3 regions of the Bradyrhizobium sp. BRP20 genome follow, and region 3 is predicted to be linked to each of the others. Evidence: predicted binding sites of a transcription regulator. Region 3 holds the regulator's gene; each other region holds the start of a gene.

What was found. Region 3 encodes PhoB, which activates phosphate uptake and scavenging genes when phosphate is short. Its sites were predicted from a motif close to TGTCATNNANCTGTCAT; they were not measured.
Region 1: the regulator PhoB is predicted to act here: its motif matches at 2,606-2,622, upstream of I6F33_RS06730 (RNA degradosome polyphosphate kinase).
Region 2: the regulator PhoB is predicted to act here: its motif matches at 2,762-2,778, upstream of phnC (phosphonate ABC transporter ATP-binding protein).

What each region holds. Positions count from the first base shown of each region.
Region 1 is NZ_JADYVY010000002.1:437,394-444,663, reverse strand. Features, by position in the region: gene purN (phosphoribosylglycinamide formyltransferase) at 1-4, opposite strand, end outside; gene purM (phosphoribosylformylglycinamidine cyclo-ligase) at 19-1,092, opposite strand; gene I6F33_RS06740 (CDP-alcohol phosphatidyltransferase family protein) at 1,249-1,791, shown strand; gene I6F33_RS06735 (DnaA/Hda family protein) at 1,883-2,560, shown strand; gene I6F33_RS06730 (RNA degradosome polyphosphate kinase) at 2,696-4,885, shown strand; gene ppx (exopolyphosphatase) at 4,901-6,403, shown strand; gene I6F33_RS06720 (PepSY domain-containing protein) at 6,408-7,270, opposite strand, start outside.
Region 2 is NZ_JADYVY010000016.1:106,158-113,427, reverse strand. Features, by position in the region: gene I6F33_RS29860 (hypothetical protein) at 1-125, shown strand, start outside; gene I6F33_RS29855 (DUF1045 domain-containing protein) at 129-827, opposite strand; gene I6F33_RS29850 (alpha-D-ribose 1-methylphosphonate 5-triphosphate diphosphatase) at 846-2,039, opposite strand; gene I6F33_RS29845 (chloramphenicol acetyltransferase) at 2,036-2,704, opposite strand; gene phnC (phosphonate ABC transporter ATP-binding protein) at 2,879-3,694, shown strand; gene phnD (phosphonate ABC transporter substrate-binding protein) at 3,769-4,677, shown strand; gene phnE (phosphonate ABC transporter, permease protein PhnE) at 4,745-5,632, shown strand; gene phnE (phosphonate ABC transporter, permease protein PhnE) at 5,629-6,483, shown strand; gene phnF (phosphonate metabolism transcriptional regulator PhnF) at 6,615-7,270, opposite strand, start outside.
Region 3 is NZ_JADYVY010000001.1:106,208-113,477, forward strand. Features, by position in the region: gene pstS (phosphate ABC transporter substrate-binding protein PstS) at 1-281, shown strand, start outside; gene pstC (phosphate ABC transporter permease subunit PstC) at 417-1,406, shown strand; gene pstA (phosphate ABC transporter permease PstA) at 1,411-2,256, shown strand; gene pstB (phosphate ABC transporter ATP-binding protein PstB) at 2,253-3,074, shown strand; gene phoU (phosphate signaling complex protein PhoU) at 3,086-3,802, shown strand; gene phoB (phosphate regulon transcriptional regulator PhoB) at 3,825-4,532, shown strand; gene I6F33_RS00505 (GcrA family cell cycle regulator) at 4,832-5,344, opposite strand; gene I6F33_RS00510 (aspartate aminotransferase family protein) at 5,804-7,012, shown strand; gene argF (ornithine carbamoyltransferase) at 7,012-7,270, shown strand, end outside.

The DNA of each region.
Region 1 (7,270 bases), on a different contig from region 3:
TCATCACGGCGCCAGTCATTATAGCGCCATGTCGAGGTGGCCGTTATAGATGACGCGGTGCTCGCCCTCGCCCGGAATCACGGTGCCGAGCTGCGCCACGGTCTCGCCTGCGTCGGTGAAGACTTCGACGACCTTGTCGACCTTGTCGGGCTCGACGATCGCGATCATGCCGATGCCGCAATTGAAGGTGCGCAGCATTTCCAGCTCGGCGATGCCGGCTTGGGCCGCCAGCCATTTGAACACCGGCAGCACCGGCAGGCGTGCCAGGTCGATGCCGACACCGAGATGCTTCGGCAGCACGCGCGGGATGTTGTCGGTGAAGCCGCCGCCGGTGATGTGGGCGAGCCCCTTCACCGCCCCGGTCTCGCGGATCGCGCGCAGGCAGGATTTGACGTAGAGCCTGGTCGGCGTCAGCAGCGCGCCGCCGAGCGTCATCACCGGCGCGAACGGCGCCTGCGCCTCGAAGCCGAGGCCCGACTGCTCGACGATCTTGCGGACCAGCGAGAAGCCGTTGGAATGCACGCCGGACGAAGCGAGACCGATCACGGCATCGCCCGCGGCGATGTCCTTGCGCGGCAACAACGTACCGCGCTCGGCGGCGCCGACGGCAAAGCCGCCGAGATCGTAGTCGCCGTCCTTGTAGAGGCCGGGCATTTCGGCAGTCTCCCCGCCGATCAAAGCGCAGCCGGATTCGCGGCATCCCTCCGCAACGCCCGCGACGATGGCGGCCGTGGCCTCCGGATCGAGCTTGCCGCAGGCGAAATAGTCCAGGAAAAACAGTGGCTCGGCGCCCTGGACCACGAGGTCGTTGACGCTCATGGCGACGAGGTCGATGCCGATGCCGCCATGCAGGCCGGTCTCGATCGCGATCTTGACCTTGGTGCCGACACCGTCGGTCGCGGCCACGAGGACCGGATCCTTGAAGCCGGCCGCCTTGAGGTCGAACAGGCCGCCGAAGCCGCCGATCTCGGCATCGGCGCCCGGCCGCGCGGTGGCGCGCACCATCGGCTTGATCAGGTCGACCAGGCGGTTGCCCGCGTCGATATCGACGCCTGAATCGGCGTAAGTGAGGCCGTTTTTGCGGTCGGTCATGCCCGATTTCCAGTGGGTTTGCGGCTGGTTACGTTGAATTCCGGGGACGCGCAATGGCTCGCATGGCGCTCCCCGCTATACTATGTAGACATATCAACCGGTTCAGCCTGCAACGGGCCGGATTTGAGGTCAGAACCGGTGCCGGGAAGCGCTTTCGTGAGTATTCCGAATATCATTACCTTGGGCCGCATCATGCTGGTCCCGATCATCGTCTGGGCCATCGTGTCGAGCCAAATGGAGGTGGCGTTCGCCGTCTTCCTGATCGCCGGCATCAGCGATGCCGTGGACGGCTTTTTGGCCAAGCGCTTCAACATGACGAGCGAGCTCGGCGCCCTGCTCGATCCGCTCGCCGACAAGGCGCTGCTGGTCTCGATCTACATGGCGCTCGGCATCTGGGGCGCGATCCCGCGCTGGATCGTGATCCTGGTGGTCTCGCGCGACATCATGATTGTCGCCGCCGTGATCGTGTCCTGGTTGTTCGACCGGCCGGTCGAGATGAAGCCGTCGAAAGTCTCCAAGCTCAACACGGTGGCACAAGTGGCATTCGCAGCTTTGGTGCTGGCGGCGCTTGCCTTCGGCTTCAAGCCCGCGCCTTATGATATCATCCTGATGGGTCTCGTCACGGTCTTCACGCTCTCCTCCGTGTCGCTCTATCTCGTCGAGTGGCTGCGGCACATGAGCACGATCGAGGCCAAATGAGCGGGGAAGCAGCCAGCAAAAGGCCAAGTCCCGCACCATCAAGTCGAATCTCTACAAGCGGGCCGGCGCGCCGGCATGGAGCAGAGCAAGCGTGGCAGGCCGCGTTCATCCCCGACAATTGGCGTTTGCGCTTCCGCATGCGGAGAGCCTCAGCCGGGACAACTTCCTCGAAGGCCCCGCCAATGCGGCCGGTCTCGGCCTCATCGACGGCTGGCCGGAATGGCCGAACCGGATCATGTGGCTGGCGGGCCCGGAGGGAAGCGGCAAGAGCCATCTCGCCGCGATCTGGGCCGAGGAAGCCGGCGCCCGCTCGACCACCGCCAATGCGCTGACCGCAATGGACGTGCCCGGCGCGCTCGCCACCGGCGCGCTGGTGGTCGAGGATCTCAAGGCTGGGGACTTCGACGAGCGTGCCCTGTTTCACCTGATGAACCTCGCCCGCGAGGACGGCGCCTACGTCCTGTTCACCGGCCGCGAGGCGCCGGCCGCGCTTCCGATCGAGCTTCGCGACCTGCGCTCGCGCCTGCGGGCCGTTCCGGCGGTCACGCTGCTGCCTCCCGACGACCAGCTGTTCCGCGGCCTCATCGTCAAGTTCTGCGCCGACCGCCAGCTCAATGTGGACGAGAGCGTGGTCGGCTACCTCGCGACGCGCCTGGAGCGGTCCTCGGCTGCCGCCCGGCGGGCCGTCGAGCTGCTCGACAGCGAAGCCCTACGGCTCGGCCGTCCCGTCACCCGGGCGCTGGCCGCTGAGCTGCTCCGGGACGCCTGACAAGCTCGCGGGCCCGCTTGACGCGGCGCGGGGGCGGAACATCAATGTCATCGAAACGTCATCGCTCTAACACATGCTCCCGCCGATTTTTGCGCTTGAGTCGCAATTGGGGTGAACTGGATGGACCGACTTCTGATGGACTCTGCGCAAGCTGTTGAAACGAAAGAGAAAGCCCCGGAAACCGAGAGCCTTCCGGCGATCGCGTCCAGTCCCGAGCGGTTCATCAACCGCGAGCTGTCCTGGCTGCATTTCAACCGCCGCGTCCTGGAGGAATCGGTCAACCCGAGCCACCCCGTGCTGGAGCGGGTGCGATTCCTGTCGATTTCGGCCAATAACCTCGACGAGTTCTTCATGGTTCGCGTCGCCGGCATCAAGGCCCAGGTCCGCGAGGGCATCGCCGAGCGCAGCCCCGACGGCCTGACGCCGTCCGAGCAGCTGGCGCTGATCAACCGCACCGTCTCCCAGCTCGCCTCCGACCAGCAGGCGATCTGGCGCGACCTGCGCGCCACGTTGGCCGAGGTCGGCATCGTGCTGGTCGACGGCAAGGACGTCACAAAGGCGGAACGAACCTGGATCGAGGACTACTTCCTCCACAACGTGTTCCCTCTCCTGACCCCGCTGGCGATCGATCCGGCCCACCCCTTCCCGTTCATTCCGAGCCTCGGCTTCACCATCGCGCTGCAGCTCACGCGCGCCGCCGACGGCAAGCAGATGAACGCCCTGATCCGCATGCCCGGCAAGATCGACCGCTTCATCCGCCTGCCCGCGGATGGCACGGTGCGCCTGATCTCGCTGGAGCAGGCCACCGCCCTGTTCATCAACCGCCTGTTCCCCGGCTACAATCTGCACGGCCAAGGCGCCTTCCGGATCATCCGCGACTCCGAGCTCGAAATCGAGGAGGAGGCCGAAGATCTCGTCCGCCTGTTCGAGACCGCACTGAAGCGCCGCCGCCGCGGATCGGTGATCCGGCTCGAGATCGACGCCAAGATGCCGGAGCAGCTGCGCAGCTTCGTGCAGCACGCGCTCTCCGCCGCCGACGACGAGATCTTCCTGGTCGACGGCGTGCAGGCGATGAACGAGCTCTCGCAGCTCACCCGCCTCGACCGGCCCGACCTCGAATTCACCCCTTACGTGCCGCGCCACCCCGAACGCGTGCGCGAGCATGGCGGCGACATCTTCGCCGCGATCCGGCAGAAGGACCTGATCGTCCACCATCCCTACGAGTCGTTCGACGTGGTGGTGCAATTCCTGCAGCAGGCCACGCGCGACCCCGACGTCGTTGCGATCAAGCAGACGCTCTACCGCACCTCCAACAATTCACCGATCGTGCGCGCGCTGGCCGAAGCGGCCGAAGCCGGCAAATCAGTCACCGCGCTGATCGAGCTGAAAGCGCGGTTCGACGAAGAAGCCAACATCCGCTGGGCACGCGATCTCGAACGCGCCGGCGTGCAGGTCGTCTACGGCTTCCTCGAATTGAAGACGCACGCGAAGCTCTCGATGGTGGTGCGCCGCGAGGGCGGCAGCCTGACGACCTACGTCCATACCGGCACCGGCAATTATCACCCGGTCACCGCGCGCATCTACACCGATCTCTCCTACTTCACCTCGGACCCGACGATCGGCCGCGATGCCGCGCGCGTGTTCAATTTCATCACCGGCTATGCCGCGCCGAGCGATCTGGAAAAGATGGCGGTGTCGCCGCTGACCTTGCGCAAGCGCATCATCGAGCACATCCAGGGCGAGACCGCACATGCGCGGCATGGCCGTCCCGGCGCGGTCTGGATGAAGATGAACGCGCTGGTCGATCCTGATATCATCGACGCGCTCTACGAGGCCTCGCAGGCCGGTGTCCAGGTCGAGCTCGTGGTGCGCGGCATCTGCTGCCTCAGGCCCGGCATTCCCGGTCTGTCGGAGAACATCCGCGTCAAGTCGATCATCGGCCGCTTCCTGGAACATGGCCGAATCTACTGCTTCGGCATGGGCCAGGGACTGCCGAGCGCGAAAGCGGCTGTGTATATCTCGTCCGCCGACATGATGCCGCGCAACCTTGACCGCCGCGTCGAGGTGCTGTGTCCGCTGCAAAATCCGACGGTGCATCAGCAGGTTCTCGAACAGATCATGGTCGCGAACCTGAAGGACAATGAGCAGAGCTGGCAGTTGTTGCCGGATGGGTCTTCAACGCGTATGAAGACCGCGAAGGGCGAGGAGCCTTTCAACGTCCACAACTACTTCATGACGAATCCGAGTCTGTCTGGCCGTGGAAAGTCGCTCAAGGAATCCTCGCCGCGTCGTCTCACGCGCCGGAACGAACGTCATCAATCCTGATCGGGGATTTGCGACGTGAAGCGGCCGCGCAAGCGCGGCTCGAGCGTCGCGGTTATCGACATAGGCTCCAACTCGGTCCGCCTCGTCGTCTACGAGGCGCTGGCGCGCAGCCTGATCCCGATCTTCAACGAGAAGACGCTGTGCGGCCTCGGGCGCGAGGTGCAGAGCACGGGCCTGCTCGCGCCCGACGCCATCGACAAGGCGCTGACCTCGCTGAAACGGTTTCGCGCGCTGTGCCGGGTGATGAAGGTCGGACGCGTGTTCGCGATCGCGACCGCCGCATGCCGCGACGCTTCCAACGGCCCCGATTTCATCGCCAGGGCCGAGCGGATCTGCGCGGTGAAGATCGAGATCCTGTCGGGCTCGCGCGAAGCACGACTGTCCGCGCTCGGCGTGATCTCCGGCATCCACCATCCAGACGGCATCGTCGGCGACCTCGGCGGCGGCTCGCTCGAGCTGATCGACGTGCGCAGGAACGCCGTACGCAGCGGCGTGACGCTGCCGCTCGGCGGCCTCGCACTGCAGGACCTCGCCCACAAATCGCTCAAGCGCGCCGACCGCATCGTGCGCGAGGAGATCGACGGGGTCCAGTTACTCACTGCCGGCCGCGGTCGCACCTTCTACGCCGTCGGCGGCACCTGGCGCGCGCTCGCGCGCATCCACATCATCCAGAGCGGCTATCCGCTCCAGGTGATGCACGGCTATTCCATTCCGGCTGCCGAGGCGCTCGACTTCTCGCGCCGCCTGCGGCGCCTCGCCGCCGCCGACATGCTTGCCGACATCGAGATCGTCGCCGATGCGCGGCGCCCTCTCCTCACCTATGCGGCGCTGGTGCTCGAGCACATCATCCGCGTCGCGAAGCCAAAGAACATCGTGTTCTCCACCTTCGGCGTGCGCGAGGGCCTGCTGCACGAGAAGCTGCCCGAGACCGAACGCAACAAGGACGGGCTGATCTGCGCGGCGGAGGAGCTGAACCAGCTGCTGTCGCGTTCGGCCAGGCACGCGCGCGAGCTGATTGCCTGGACCGACCGCTTGGTGCGCGTCGTCAAGCTGCGCGAGACGGAAGTGGACCGCCGCCTCCGCCACACCGCGTGCCTGCTCTCCGACATCGGCTGGCGCGTGCATCCCGATCATCGCGGCGAGCAGACGCTCAGCCTCGTCGTCAACGGCAATTTCGGCGCGATCACCCACACCGAACGCGCCTTCGTCGGCCTGTCGGTGTTCTATCGCTATGCCGGCCTCAGCGAGGAAAACCAGCCGCCGATCACCATGCAGGAGCTGCTGACGCCGGCCCAGCTCGAACGCGCGCGCCTCCTGGGCGCTGCGTTCCGCGTCGCGCATCTGATCTCGGCCGCACGTCCCGGCGTCCTGCCAGCCACGCATTTCCGCAGCCAGGGCCGCAAATTGATGCTGGTGTTCGAGCACCGGCTCGGCGACCTCGTCGCCGACCGCGTCGGCAGCCGCTTCCGTCAGCTCGCCCGCCTGGTTGGCCGCGCCGGTTCAATCGTCAGGCGCTAACCTCTCAGCCGGGCCTCATCTTCCCGGGCCGTCTCTTGAGCCACATCATCGCGCCGCTGACGAAGAGGACTAGCGGTGCGAAGCCGGCCGCGAACACCAGCAGGCGTCCTGCGAATCCGAACGTCGCGCCATTGTGGAGCCAGAGCTGCTCGGCGAGATAGCGGTCCCCCATCGACATGGTGCCCGGCGTGCGGTCGTGCACCACAGCGCCGCTCCACGGATCGAGCCAGATCGCTCCACGCGACCGCACCGCGGGATCAGCTCCATCAGGACGGAATTGCACCCGCCAGGTGTTGCGCGTTGCGGTCGGCGGATTGAGCATGGCGACCGTCGCACCGGGCTTGACCTCTTGCGCGCGTCGCATGATCGCGTCAGGTGAGAGCACCGGCGTCCCTGCCGGAGGCGGCATTTCGACTCGCGGCGAGCGATCAGGCGTCGGCTGCGACACGAGGCCGACGATGGGCCGCACCAGGTCGGGAAAAACGATGCCGACGCCGGTGATCGAGATCAACAAGAGCACGGACAGCGCCCAAAAGCCTGCCGCACCGTGAAGGTCCAGAACAAATCGAAGCAGCGAGACGTTCTTGCGCACCGAGATCGATCGCCAAAATCGCCCCGGCTTCGGCCACCAAAGGAAGAGACCCGAGACCGCCAAGCCGAGCAGCACGAACCCGGCCACGCCGACCAGTTCCTTGCCCCAGAACTCGTAGAGCAGCAGCGTGAAATGGAGACGGTAAACCTTGAGCGCGAACGCGTTGGCGTAGTCACGCCGCCCGAGCACCTTGCCGTTGGAAGGATCGACCATGGTCGTCCACCGGTTCGGGTAGCTGCCTGGCGCGGTCTCGTGCGAATGGATCACGATCCAGA
Region 2 (7,270 bases), on a different contig from region 3:
TCTACCGCCATCTGGGACTGAGGTTCGTCTCGCGAAGCTGGTTCAACCTGGATGCAGTCTGGGCGACCAGCCTCGTTCTGGTTGGCGCGGTGGCACTCGCTTTCAATCTTGCGGCCTCGCGCTGAGGTCTACCGCACCAAAGCCCACTCGTCGATGATGCGAAACCGCGCCTTGGCATCATCCTGCTTGAACAGGGCAATGCGATCGATCGCGAGCGTCTCAATCCCCAGCGCCGCAAACCGTGTTCGCAGCATCTGAAGGATCGGCCCGCGCCGCTCCGCATCCAGCCGCCCCGTCAGCGTCATGTGGAAGCGGAATTCTTCCATCACGTAAGGATAGCCCCAGCGGTCGAGATAATCGCGCTGCCGCTCGCTGAGCTTCTCCGGCTTGCGCCGAGCGCGATCTTCCGCCGTCAGCGCGGCGCGAAACGGGTCGAACTCGCGAACGCAATCAGCGGCAAGTTGCTGGAGCGTTTCCATCGGCTCGGCCGGAATAACGGCAATGAAGCCGCTGATGGCATCGACCATCGGTCGAATTGCCGGGATAGGCCGTGTCTTGCCCGCGAAGGCCGCGCAGGCGGCCATCAGCTCGGCTTCGGTCTTGCCAGGCGCCAGTGCCATCGGTGCCTTCAGCGTGGCGTGAAAGCCGTATTTGCGAGGATCGGCGCTGACCTCGCGCCAGTCCGGCGCGACCTGCAGCGCTTGTTGCAGAAACGGCAGCTCGTCTCCGGTATAGGCGTCATAGCCGAGCAGCTCGGCGCCGAAGCGGGAGAGGGCGCTGTCGCGGCCTGCGGCATAATAGATCGCGTAGCGGGGGAAACCTGTCATTGCCTCAGCATAACCAATTTACGCCGCGACGACAGTCTCGCGCGGCGCCGCCATTGCGGTGAGCAGCCGCGTCGCGTCGGTGAGATGCACGAGCCTGCCGCCTGAGATCACCGCGATCAGCCGCGGCCGCAGCTTCACGTTGTCGTCGACGAGGAGAATGTCAGCGCGGCGTCCCTCCGCGAGCAGGCCGCGATCGGTGAGGCCGGTCGCGCGCGCCGGGCCGGCGGAGACCAGATCCCAGGCCTGAGCCAGAGGCACCACGCCATCGGCGGCCAGGCGGAACGCGGCGAGCAGCTGCGCGGGATAATAATAGTCAGACGCCAGCACCGAGCAGAGCCCCTTGGCGATCATGTCGGAGGCCCTGGTCCAGCCGGTGTGGCTGCCGCCGCGCACGACGTTCGGCGCGCCATAGACGATGGCATCGCCGTGGCTGGCCGCAGCCTGCGCCGTCTCCTCGTTGATCGGAAACTCCGCGATCAAGGCGCCGAGCTCGCGAAAGTCCCGGCGCGTCGCCGGGCTCGAATCGTCGTGCGAGAGCATCCGCACCTCGGCCCCGCGGGCCGCAGCGGCCAGGCGTGACACCGAGGCGGGCACCTCGTCGGCGCGCGAGACCACGCGCTCGACCAGCCGGTCGAATTCTTCACTCGACAGACCGGTGCGCTCCACCATGCGGTTGCGCTTGCGTGGGTTGGAGATGTCGGCAACGACGCCGTCCATATGATCGTTGAAGGCGAACAGGTCGACGCGGCCCTCGCTGAGCCACTGTGCGATCTCCGCTTCGGCATCGAGATTGAAGGTCTCGTGCCGCAGGTGGAAGCGGGTGTCGGCAGCGAACTGCGGACGCTGCCGCTCGATCGCCTCCATCAGGCCGCGCGCATTGTCGGCGCTTCGCAGGCCCGGCTCCCACGAGCAGGTCGTGGCGTGAAACACGGTGGTGATGCCGTTGCTGATCGCCTGGCGGTCGCTGTCGGCGAGCGCGACGTCGATCGGAAAGTCGACGCCGGCGCGCGGCATCATCTGCCGCTCGAAGGCATCGCCATGCAGATCGACGATGCCGGGCAGCACCAGCAGGTCACGGGCATCCAGTGCCAGCCGCGCCCGGCCGCGAGAAGCATCGACCTCTGCAATGTCTGTTCCGGAGACGAGAAGAGAGGTTTCGACGAGCTCGGCGCCGATCAGGGCCCGGCCGCCTTCGATGAATATGTCTGTCACGCGACCGCGCTTCGTTTGCTGGCAGGAGAATTGGCGAGTGAGCTCGCTTTTGCTTCGTATGCCGAGAGGAAATCTTCAATCCCGAGCTTGCGGAAATTGGGCAGCGCCTCGCGCAACTTGTCGTGATCCCAGTCCCACCAAGCAAGCCTTGCGAGCCGTCCGGCGATCTCCTCCGAGAATCGCCGCCGCACGATGCGGGCCGGATTGCCGGCGACGATGCTGTAGGCCGGCACGTCCTTGGTGACGATCGCGCCGGCGGCGATCACCGCGCCGGTGCCGATGTTGCGGCCCGGCAGCACGATCGCGCCATGGCCGATCCAGACGTCATGGCCGATATGAACGTGATGCCGGCGGCGCCAGTCGAAGAACTCGAGATCGTCGCTCTCACCTTCGAAATAGGCGCTGGATCGGTAAGTGAAATGCGCCTGAGTGGCGCGATGCATCGGATGGTTGCCGGGATTGATGCGGGTCATCGCCGCGATCGAGCAGAACTTTCCGATGGTGGCGTAGGTGATCTGCGCATCGTTCACGACATAGGAATAATCGCCCATCGCGACTTCATGCAGGATCGTGCGCGCGCCGACTTCGGTGTAGGCGCCAAGCCTGGTCTCATGCAGCTTGGCCGAGGGATCGACGGTCGGCTGAACCGAAAGAGCTTTGGCCATGTTGCATCCGAAGTGCGAGGGCGGGAGTCTTTCTTCGAGCGGCCGGATGACGGTGTCGTGACAATGAGATGACAGGGGATGACGTGCGTAGGATGGCCGCACTGCAGCAGCCTTGTCACACAAGTGTTAACCACGGGCGTTAGCGGTTGGCTCCAGCTACTCTGGAGCCCCTCGATGCTGGTGGTTGAAGGCCTGACGTGTCGCTTCGGCGCGAAGGCCGCTGTGGACGATGCTTCGTTTCAAGTTTCCCCTGGCGGCTTCGTCGGGGTGATCGGGCGATCCGGCGCCGGCAAGTCGACATTGCTGCGGTCCATCAACCGCCTCATCGAGCCCTCCGAAGGCCGCATCCTGTTCGAAGGCGTCGACGTCACCGCGCTGCGCGGCAAGGAGCTGCGGCAGTGGCGTGCGCGGTCGGCGATGATTTTTCAGCAGTTCAACCTCGTCGGCCGGCTCGACGTCCTCACCAATGTGCTGATGGGGCGGCTGTCGACGGTGCCGACATGGCGGTCGCTGCTGCAGCTTTGGCCCGAAGAAGACAAGGCCATCGCGATGTCGGCGCTCGAGCAGTTCGACATGGCTGCCATCGCGGCCCAGCGCGCCGACCAGCTCTCGGGCGGTCAGCAGCAGCGCGTGGCGATCGCGCGGGCGCTGGTTCAGCAGCCCGACATTATCCTTGCCGACGAGCCGATCGCCTCGCTCGATCCCCGCAACACCAAGATCGTGATGGATGCGCTTCTGCGCATCAACAAGCATTTCGGTATCACCGTGCTCTGCAACCTGCATTCGCTCGATCTCGCCCGCAGCTATTGCGACCGCCTGATCGGCATGGCGGCCGGACGCGTGGTGTTCGACGGCGCGCCGGCGGCCTTGACCGATCATATCGCGCGCGAGCTGTACGATCTCGAGGCGAATGAGGTCATGGATGTTGCGCCCGCGGATGCATCGGTCGGCACAGCAGTTCCTGCCCTCCGCACGGTTGCCGTGGCCTGATCGCTGCTTCTTTAAATCGAGCCTAGCGCAGAGCCGGAACTCGACAGTTTCATAACCTTGAAATGGGGGACGTCATGATAGACCGTCGTACGATCGTTGCCGCTGCGGCGGCCCTGGCATTTTCAGTTTCAGCCGCTGCGGCGCAGGACTGGAAGGCGAGATATCCTGAGTTGATCTTCGCAAAAGTCCCCGACGAGAATGCCTCCGGCACCACCAACCGCTGGACGCCTTTGACGGAGTACCTGTCCCGCGAGCTTGGAACGAAGGTCACGCTGCGCATCGCCAATGACTACGCCGCGGTGATCGAAGGTCAGCGTGCAGGAAACATTCACATCGCGATGTACGGCCCGGCGTCCTACGCGCGTGCCTACATCATTGGCGCGAAGGTCGAACCGTTCGCGATCGAGGTGAACGGCGACGGCACCAAAGGCTATTACTCGGTTCTCTATGTCAAAAGCGATTCGAGCTACAAGGACGTCAAGGACCTGCAAGGCAAGAACCTCTGCCTCGTCGATCCCAATTCGACTTCCGGCAACAACGTGCCGCGTTTCGCGATGAACAAGATGGGCATCGACCCGGAAAAGTTCTTCGCCAAGGTGGTCTATTCGGGGAGCCATGAAAACGCGGTGATCGGGCTTTCCCAGGGCACCTGCGACGCGGCGTTCAACTGGTGGAACGACGAGAAGGAATCGAACCTGCTCCGGATGGAACGGAAGGGCATGGCGAAGGCCGCTGATTTCAAGATCATCATGAAGTCCGAGCAGATCGTGAACTCGCCGATGGCCTATCTCAGCAGCCTGCCTGACGACCTCAAGGCGGCGATCAAGAAAGCCGTGCTGGAAATTGCGGTGAAGGACAAGGCGGCTTTCGACAAGATCTATGAGGGGAAGCAATTGCCCTACGTCGAGGTCGACCACAAGGCGTATGAGGCCGTGATCGAACTGACCAAGTTTGTCGACAGCATTCGTAAGCAGAAATCCTGAGGGAAACGAAGGGTTGGACAAGGCGGGCAGATTGCAAGATCTGCCCGTCGGCTCTTCCGAACATCCCATGCGAACAGCAGTTCCCGAATTTCCGGAAGCCAGGCTGCGTGAGCTTGCCGATCGCTATGCGGCTGCAATTGCCGCCAAGCGCCGCCGCGTATGGCTCGGTGCCGCCGTCCTGATCGCCGTTGCCATTGCCGCGGGCTGGATGGGCGAGGTCAGTCTCGGAAATTTTGTCGAGAACTTCTGGCGCTTCCCGGCCTATTTCCTCAGCATCGCACCCAAATTTTCGTTCGCGACCGCATGGAGCGATTTGGCGGACTGGCTGTGGGGATTGCCGCGCTGGGCACGGCTTCTCGGGGATACGTTGCTGATAGCCTATATGGGCACCCTCTCGGGTGCGCTGTGCGGTTTCGCGCTTTGCTTCCTCGCCTCGGCCAATCTCGTGAAATCAGGAACGACTGTTTTCGTCACCCGGCGCGTTCTGGAGTTTTTCAGGACCGTGCCGGAGATCGTGTTTGCCCTGATCTTCGTGCTGGCCTTTGGTCTCGGGCCGCTGCCGGGCGTTCTGGCGATTGCAATCCATACCGCCGGAGCGTTGGGCAAGCAATTCGCCGAGGTTGTCGAGAACATCGACAGCAAGCCGGTCGAAGGGGTGGCGGCAAGCGGGGGCAGCTGGGTTCAGGTTGTTCGGTTCGGCGCGTTGCCTCAGGTCCTCTCGAACTTCGTGAGCTATGCCTTGCTCAGGTTCGAGATCAACGTGCGTGGCGCGGCCGTGATGGGCTTCGTCGGCGCCGGCGGGATCGGCCAGGATCTGATCGAGGCGGTTCGCAAGTTCTACTTCACCGACGTCAGCGCCATCCTGCTGCTCATCGTCCTTACCGTCATGTTGATCGACTTCCTGACGGAACGGTTGCGACACCGCCTGCTCGGGCTGGAGGGAAGCACCCGATGAGCTCCTTCAGTTTTGAAAACCGGGCCGGCATTGCCGAACGGTATCCCGACGTCTTCCGGACCGATTGGTGGCAGCGGGGAAGGATCGCAATACTCGTCGGCGGGACGGTCGGGCTGTTCCTGTTCGGGATCGTCCAGCTCGATATTCCCTTTAATCGGCTCTCCCAGGGCATGGTCAGGCTGGGCGAATTCGTCCAGCTCATGTTGCCGCCCAGCCCGGGTTCTTGGGCGGAGGTTCTGAAATATCTGCATGCGCTCGGAGAGACGGTGTCGATCGCGTTTCTCGGCACCCTTGGCGGCGCGCTGCTCGCGCTGCCGGTATCCCTGCTCGCGGCGCGCAACGTGGTTGCAAACCGGATCATCCGCCTATTGACCCGTCGTGGCCTCGATACTATCCGTGGAGTCGATACCTTGATCTGGGCACTGATCTGGGTCGGCGTCGTGGGGCTGGGGCCGTTTGCCGGCATCCTGGCCGTGATCTGCAGCGATTTCGGAACGTTCGGCAAGCTGTTCTCGGAAGCGATCGAGGTCGCCGACAAGAACCCCGCGGAAGGCGTTCGGTCATCGGGCGGCAGCCATCTCCACAGCGTCCGCTTCGGATTGCTGCCGCAGGTGTTCCCGGTCTTGCTGAGCCAGGTGCTCTACTATTTCGAGTCGAATACGCGATCGGCGACGATCATCGGAATCGTTGGCGCTGGCGGCATTGGCCTTCAGCTTGCCGAACAGATCCGGGTGCTGGAATGGCAGAAGGTATCGTTTCTGATCCTGCTGATCCTGGTAACTGTATCGTCGATCGACTGGATTTCCGGCAAGCTGCGCTTCGCGATCATCGGCAAGCGGACGGTCGCCTAACGTCGTGCTGCAGTCTTATCCGATTGGATCGGAACGGAGCTCTGATTTTTGTTTTGACGCGTTTTCTCGACGCAAATCGTTTCCACCCCGGATCAAGTCCGAGGGCAGGCTTCGCTGGAAAACGCTCTGATCTAAGCGTTCTCCACCAGAAACTCCACCCGCTCTGCCGCAAAGCGCGAGTGCTTCGTCACCAGCGGCTTGCCCGTGAGATCGTGGTCGGTGGCGTCCACCACCAGGATCGGCCGCCCCAGCGCCAGGTCGAGCCGTGCGGCGTCGCTCGCGTCGACGATCCCCGCGGTGATTCGCGTCGCACCGCGGCGATAGTCGCGCACGCCAAAATGCTCCAGCAGCTTCGTCATCGAGCGCGTTGCCGCGAACACGGCGCCCGCCTCCGGAAACCGCTCCGCCGATAGCCAGGTGGTGGAAACACAGATCGGCGTGCGGTCGGCGAGGCGAATCGCCTCGATCCGCACCAGCAGCGCGCCGGTCTTCAATCCCAGCTCTCGTGCGAGCTCGCGCGTCGCAACGTCATCGGTCGCCTCGATCAGCCGGCCATGCGGTTCGCGGCCATCGGCGCCGACGATCTCGGAGAAGCGCGTGCGCGAGCGCAGGGGATAAGCGAGCTTCTGCGCCTCGACATAGGTTCCGCTGCCGCGCTCGGCGCGCACCAGGCCGCGCTCGGCAAGCGCTGCCAGCGCGCGCCGCACGGTGTGGCGGTTGACGCGATAGGTTTCGGCGATCTCCATCTCGCCCGGCAATTTGTCGCCGGCCGCAAAGCGGCCGTCGG
Region 3 (7,270 bases):
TCCAGGCGGCCGCCTCCAACGCCGATTGGTCCAAGGCTCCCGGCTATTACGTCATCCTGACCGAGCAGCCCGGCGAGAAGTCCTGGCCGATCACGGCGGCGACCTTCATCCTGATGCACAAGTCCGCCACCGACAAGGCGGCCGCGCAGGAAGCGATCAAGTTCTTCCGCTGGGCCTTCAAGAACGGCGGCAAGATGGCCGAGGAGCTCGACTACATTCCGATGCCGGACAGCGTCGTCCAGCAGATCGAGAAGACCTGGGCTGCCGAGATCAAGAGCTAAGGCGCTATATGTGTCCCGGACACGGTTCCGGGGCGCTGCAAGATCTCCGCTCCGGATCGGCCTCCTGCCGCATCCGGAGCGCGCCACCAACAACAAGCGTACATAAAACGGGTATAGGGGATCGGCGTGGCTGAGATGGCTGTTGAGAGCAATGTGATTGATGCTGCCGGTCCATATGATCGCGCCAAGGCCTTGAGCGCGTTCAAGCTCGGCGACGTCACCTTCTACTGGATCACGCGGTTGTCCGCGATCTCGGTGCTGCTGATCCTCGGCGGCATCATCATCTCGCTGATCGTCGGCGCCTTCCCGGCGATCCAGGAGTTCGGCATCTCCTTCCTGTGGACGCAGCGCTGGGCGCCCTCGGCCGATCCGCCGGTGCTCGGCGCGCTCGGGCCGATCTACGGCACGCTCGTCACCTCCTTCATCGCGATGCTGATCGCCATTCCCGTCGGTCTCGGCATTGCGATCTTCCTCACCGAGCTCTGCCCGCAATGGCTGCGGCGCCCGATCGGCATGGCGGTTGAGCTGCTCGCCGGCATCCCCTCGATCATCTACGGCATGTGGGGCTTCTTCGTGCTCGGCCCGTTCCTGGCCAACACCTTCCAGCCTTTCATGATCAGGGTGTTCGACGGCGTCCCCGTGCTGGGTGCGATCTTCGCAGGGCCCCCGTCCTATCTCAGCCTGTTCAACGCCGCGCTGATCCTCGCCATCATGGTGCTGCCCTTCATCACCTCGATTTCGGTCGACGTGTTCAAGACGGTGCCGCCGGTGCTGAAGGAAGCCGCCTACGGCGTCGGCTGCACCACCTGGGAGGTCGTCCGCAGCGTGGTGATCCCCTACACCCGCGTCGGCATCATCGGCGGCGTCATGCTGGCGCTGGGCCGGGCGCTCGGCGAGACCATGGCGGTGACCTTCATCATCGGCAACTCGTTCCGGATCTCCTCGTCGATCTTCGCGCCGGGCACGACGATTTCGGCGGCGATCGCCTCCGAATTTGCCGAGAGCGACGGCCTGCACCAGTCCGGCCTGATCCTGCTCGGCCTCCTGCTGTTCGTGCTGACGTTCTTCGTGCTCGCTGCCGCCCGTTTGATGCTGCTGCGCCTCGAAACCAAGGCCGGGAAGTGAAGCCATGAACCCGATCTATTCGCGCCGCCGCCGCTGGGACATCATCATTCGCGGCCTCTGCATCGCAGCCGCCGCCTTCGGCGTCACCTGGCTCGCGCTGATCCTGGTCACGCTGCTCTACAACGGCCTGGCCGGGCTCAACCTCCAGGTCTTCACAGCTGACACGCCGCCGCCCGGATCGACCGAGGGCGGCCTGCGCAACGCCATCGTCGGCTCGTTGATCATGACCGTGATCGGCGTCGGCATCGGCGCGCCGCTCGGCCTGTTCGCCGGCACCTATCTCGCCGAGTACGGCCGCAACGACAAGCTGACCTCGGTGATCCGCTTCATCAACGACATTCTCCTGTCGGCACCCTCGATCATCATCGGCCTCTTCATCTATGGCGCGGTGGTGGTGCCGATGCGCGGCTTCTCGGCGATTGCGGGCGCGCTGGCGCTTGCCGTCATCGTGATCCCGGTCGTCGTGCGCACCACCGAAGACATGCTACTGCTGGTGCCGAATCCGTTGCGCGAAGCTGCCAGCGCGCTCGGCCTGCCGCGCTCGCTGGTGATCAAGCGTATCGCCTATCGTGCCGCGCGCTCCGGCCTCATCACCGGCGTGCTGCTGGCGACCGCCCGAGTCGCCGGCGAGACCGCGCCGCTGTTGTTCACGGCACTATCGAACCAGTTCTTCAGCCTCGGCCTGAACAAGACGATGGCGAACCTGCCTGTCACCATCAACAACTTCGTGCAGAGCCCCTACGAGTATTGGAAGCAACTCGCCTGGAGCGGCGCGCTGTTGATCACCCTGACCGTGCTTGCCCTTAACATTGGCGCGCGCATCCTTGGCGCCGAGAGGACTGCAAAATGAGTGAAATGTCTGTTTCCGTCAGCGCACCGACCGTTCATCCCGGCTCGCAGCCCCTGCCCGAGGCGCCCGCCAAGGTCACGGCGCGCAACCTCAACTTCTACTACGGCGACCACCACGCGTTGAAGAACATCAACCTGGCGCTCGGCACCAACCGCGTCACGGCGTTCATCGGCCCGTCCGGCTGCGGCAAGTCCACCCTGCTGCGCATCTTCAACCGGATGTACGACCTCTATCCGGGCCAGCGCGCCGACGGTCAGCTGTTGCTCGACCATACCAACATCCTCGACCCCAAGCTCGACCTCAACCTGCTCCGCGCCCGGGTCGGCATGGTGTTCCAGAAGCCGACGCCGTTCCCGATGACGATCTACGAGAACATCGCCTTCGGCATTCGTCTCTATGAGAAGATCTCCAAGTCCGAGATGGACGACCGCGTCGAGAAGGCGCTGCGCGGTGGCGCGCTGTGGAACGAGGTCAAGGACAAGCTCAATGCCTCCGGCCTGTCGCTCTCCGGCGGCCAGCAGCAGCGCCTCTGCATCGCCCGCACCGTCGCGGTGCGGCCCGAGGTGATCCTGTTTGACGAGCCCTGCTCGGCGCTCGACCCGATCTCGACCGCCAAGGTCGAGGAGCTGATCCAGGAATTGTCCGAGAACTACACGATCGCGATCGTCACCCACAACATGCAGCAGGCGGCGCGCGTTTCCGACAAGACCGCCTTCATGTATCTCGGCGAGTTGATCGAGTTCGACGACACCAGCAAGATCTTCACGTCGCCGAGCGATCGGCGCACGCAGGATTACATCACCGGCCGGTTCGGCTGAGGAGACGGAACATGGGTTCTGAACATACCGTAAAGGCTTTCGACAGCGACCTTCAGGAGCTCACCCGCCTGGTCGCCGAGATGGGCGGCATCGCCGAGCGCATGATCGTCGATTCCGTCGACGCGCTGATCCGCCGCGACGTCGCGCTCGGCCAGCGCGTCGTCGCCACCGACGTCGAGCTCGACGCGCTGCAGAAGCGCATCGAGGAGCGCGCCGTGCTCACCATCGCCCGCCGCCAGCCGATGGCCGTCGACCTGCGCGAGATCGTCGGCGCGATGCGCGTTGCGACCGATCTCGAGCGCATCGGCGATCTCGCCAAGAACATGGGCAAGCGCGTCGCGGCGCTGGAGACGGATTTCCATCCGCTCAAGCTGTTCCGCGGCCTGGAGCACATGACCGACCTCGTGCAGCAGCAGGTCAAGTCGGTGCTGGACGCCTATGCCGCGCACGACCTGCCGGCGGCGATGGCGGTGTGGAAGGGCGACGAAGAAGTCGACGCCATCTGCACCTCGCTGTTCCGCGAGCTCCTCACCTACATGATGGAGGATCCGCGCAACATCTCGTTCTGCATCCACCTGATGTTCTGTGCCAAGAACATCGAGCGGATCGGCGACCACGCCACCAACATCGCCGAGACCGTGTTCTACATGATCGAGGGCCAGGCGATCACCGACAAGCGGCCGAAGGGCGACATGACGACCTTCGCCACGACGGTGCCGAACACCTGACGACTTAAGGAGCTACGACCACATGGGCGCACGCATTATGGTGGTTGAGGACGAGGAAGCTCTCACCGAGCTTCTTCGCTACAACCTCGAAGGCGACGGCTATGACGTCGAGACGGTGATGCGCGGCGATGACGCCGACACCCGCCTCAAGGAGCACATTCCCGATCTGATCGTGCTCGACTGGATGCTGCCGGGCCTGTCAGGCATCGAGCTGTGCCGGCGGCTTCGGACCCGCCCCGAGACCAAGCAGCTGCCGATCATCATGCTCACCGCGCGCGGCGAGGAGAGCGAACGGGTGCGCGGGCTCGCGACCGGCGCGGATGATTATATCGTCAAGCCGTTCTCGGTGCCGGAGCTGCTTGCGCGCGTGAAGGGCTTGCTCAGGCGCGCGAGCCCCGAGCGCCTCGCCACCGTGCTCGCCTATGGCGATATCGAGCTCGACCGCGACAAGCGCCGCGTGGCGCGCTCGGGCCGGCCGATCGATCTCGGTCCGACCGAATATCGCCTGCTGGAGTTCTTCCTGGAGCATCCCGGCCGCGTGTTCTCGCGCGAGCAGCTGCTCGACAGCGTCTGGGGCCGCGACATCTACATCGACGAGCGCACCGTCGACGTGCATATCGGCCGCCTGCGCAAGCTGCTCAATCTCGGCCGCGAGCAGGACCCGATCCGCACCGTCCGCGGCGCCGGCTACGCGCTGGACGATCGCTTCGCGAAGGCTGAGCAGACATAAAGCGCCAGCGACAGCTGGTTTGGCGAACTGCGGCGCCGATCTCGACCGTCATCCCGGGGCGCGCGCAGCGCCAGCCCGGGATCTCAGCGCGAGCGCTTGCGCTGTTCGCGATTAGCCACAGGACGTGGTTTGGCGAAGACTCGGAGTGACCATCTCGCGCAACGATTGCGCCCCGCGGTTACGGATCCCGCATTCGCGGGGATGACACCGAGCGATTGGGAGCCGTCATCGTGTGACGGCTGCAGTCTTGGCGATCAAGCTTGGCGATCAAAGCTTGGCGATCAGGGAATTCCGCAAGCTCACCGCGTGCCCGGTTTCGGTGCTGCGCGACGGCGGTCCGCTGCGGGCTGATAGGCCACGCGCGAATGCTGGGCGCAGTAGGGCAGGCCGGAGAGCGCCTTGCCGCCGCAGAAGAAGAAATCCGGGCTCGAGGGATCGCCGACCGGCCAGTGGCAGGTCGCCTCGTTCAATTCCAGCAGCGACAGCCGCTGGCTCATCGGCACAACGTTGTCGTAGGTAACCGGCTCGGCTTCCAACTCGACCTCGAAGGCCTGCGCCAACGCGGTGTTGCCGCGCGCGACGGGGCGGGTCACCCGCATCATATGCTGCGCGGGCCGTGCCTTGCGCGGCCGCGGCGCTGCCGATGAAGGGCTCTTGGCGCGGCCGGACAGGCCGAGCCGGTGCACCTTGCCGATCACGGCATTGCGGGTCACATTGCCGAGCTCCGCCGCGATCTGGCTGGCCGAAAGTCCGGCCTCCCAGAGCTTCTTCAGCTGCTCGACGCGATCATCGGACCAGGTCAAAACCGTCATTGCACCCTTTCCCTCGCTGCGCGCCTGCCATCCTGGGGCCTTCGCAGCGAATGCTTTAGCCTTGAAAAACCCGTGCCGTCAGAATCCCTTAAGGCTCGCCGGGCGCGCTCAAGACGCCCGAACGTTTACGCCGGTACATGAGGACTTCTGGGATCAGAACTGCTGCACGAGATGTCGTATCTGACAGTCCAAACGCTACAATATGGCGTGACTCCCGCGCAAGAGTCCGCCGACTCGCTTCCACATGTTCCGTGGTGAAAAACCCGCAAAATCGGCACCGCAAGACTACGGAATCAGCGTTTCGCGAGGCTTTCCGGGCGGCATTGACACCCGTCTTGCCAGGCATAAGATAGTGCCACGTGCCGCCCTTAAAAGGCGGCACGTTTCGTTTTCCGGGGCCGGTCGATGGTGCGTCGCGCAATGCATGCCTCACACCGTCCGCAACATTCAAGTGACGTCATGACTAACAGCGCAGCGCCGCATTTGCTCCCCGTTTTCGCCAGGGCCGACCTCGGTTTCGAGCGCGGCGAAGGCTGCTGGCTGATCGCGACCAACGGCGATCGCTATCTCGATTTCACCTCGGGTGTCGCGGTGAATGCGCTCGGCCATGTCCATCCCGCGCTGGTCAAGGCGTTGCAGGAGCAGGCGACCAAGCTCTGGCACATGTCGAACCTGTTCCAGAGCCCTGACGGCGAGAAGCTCGCAAGCCGCCTCTGCAATGAGAGCTTTGCGGACTTCGTGTTCTTCTGCAATTCCGGCGCCGAGGCGCTGGAAGGCGTGATCAAGCTGGTGCGCCACCATCACTTCTCCAAGGGGCATCCGGAGCGTTACCGCATGATCACCTTCGAGGGTGCCTTCCATGGCCGCACGCTGGCGACGCTCGCCGCCACCGGCTCTGCGAAATATCTCGAGGGCTTCGGTCCGCCGATGGACGGCTTCGATCAGGTGCCGCACGGCGACCTCGACGCCGTGAAGAAGGCGATTGGTCCGCACACCGCCGGCATTCTCATCGAGCCGATCCAGGGCGAGGGTGGCGTTCGTTCTGCACCTCACGCCTTCCTGAGGGCGCTGCGCGAACTCTGTAACGAGCGCGGCCTGTTGCTCGCCTTCGACGAGGTGCAGACCGGCATGGGCCGCACCGGCGAGCTCTTTGCCTACAAGCGCACCGGCGTCACACCGGATGTGATGTCGCTCGCCAAGGCGCTCGGCGGCGGCTTTCCGATCGGCGCGGTGCTGGCGACCGCGGACGCGGCGGCCGGCATGGGGCCCGGCTCGCACGGCTCCACCTTCGGCGGCAATCCGCTCGCGATCTCGGCTGCCAACGCCGTGCTCGATGTCATGCTCAAGCCCGGCTTCTTCGACCACGTGCAGAAGATGTCGCTGCTGCTCAAGCAGAAGCTCGCCTCCGTGATCGATCGTCATCCCGAAATCGTCAGCGAGGTGCGCGGCGAGGGCCTGCTGATCGGTATCAAGGCGGTGGTGCCCTCGGGCGATCTCGTCGCGGCGCTGCGCGCCGAAAAGCTGCTCACCGTCGGGGCCGGCGACAATGTCGTGCGCTTCCTGCCGCCCCTGATCGTCACGGAAGCGGAGATCGAGGACAGCGTCGGCCGGTTAGAGCGCGCCTGCGCTGCGATCTCCTCCAGCCAGACCAAGCGGGCGGCAAGCTGATGAGCACGACGCCCAACAAAGCTCCCAAGCACTTCCTGGACATCAACGAGCTGCCGCTCTCGGAGCTCAAGAGCATGCTCGCCGCCTCTTCCGCCATGAAGGCGAAGCAGAAGGCGCAGCAGCCGGTCAGGCCGCTCGAGGGCAAGACGCTGGCGATGATCTTCGAGCGTCCCTCGACCCGCACCCGCGTCTCGTTCGACGTCGGCATGCGCCAGCTCGGCGGCGAGGCGATCATGCTCACCGGCGCCGAGATGCAGC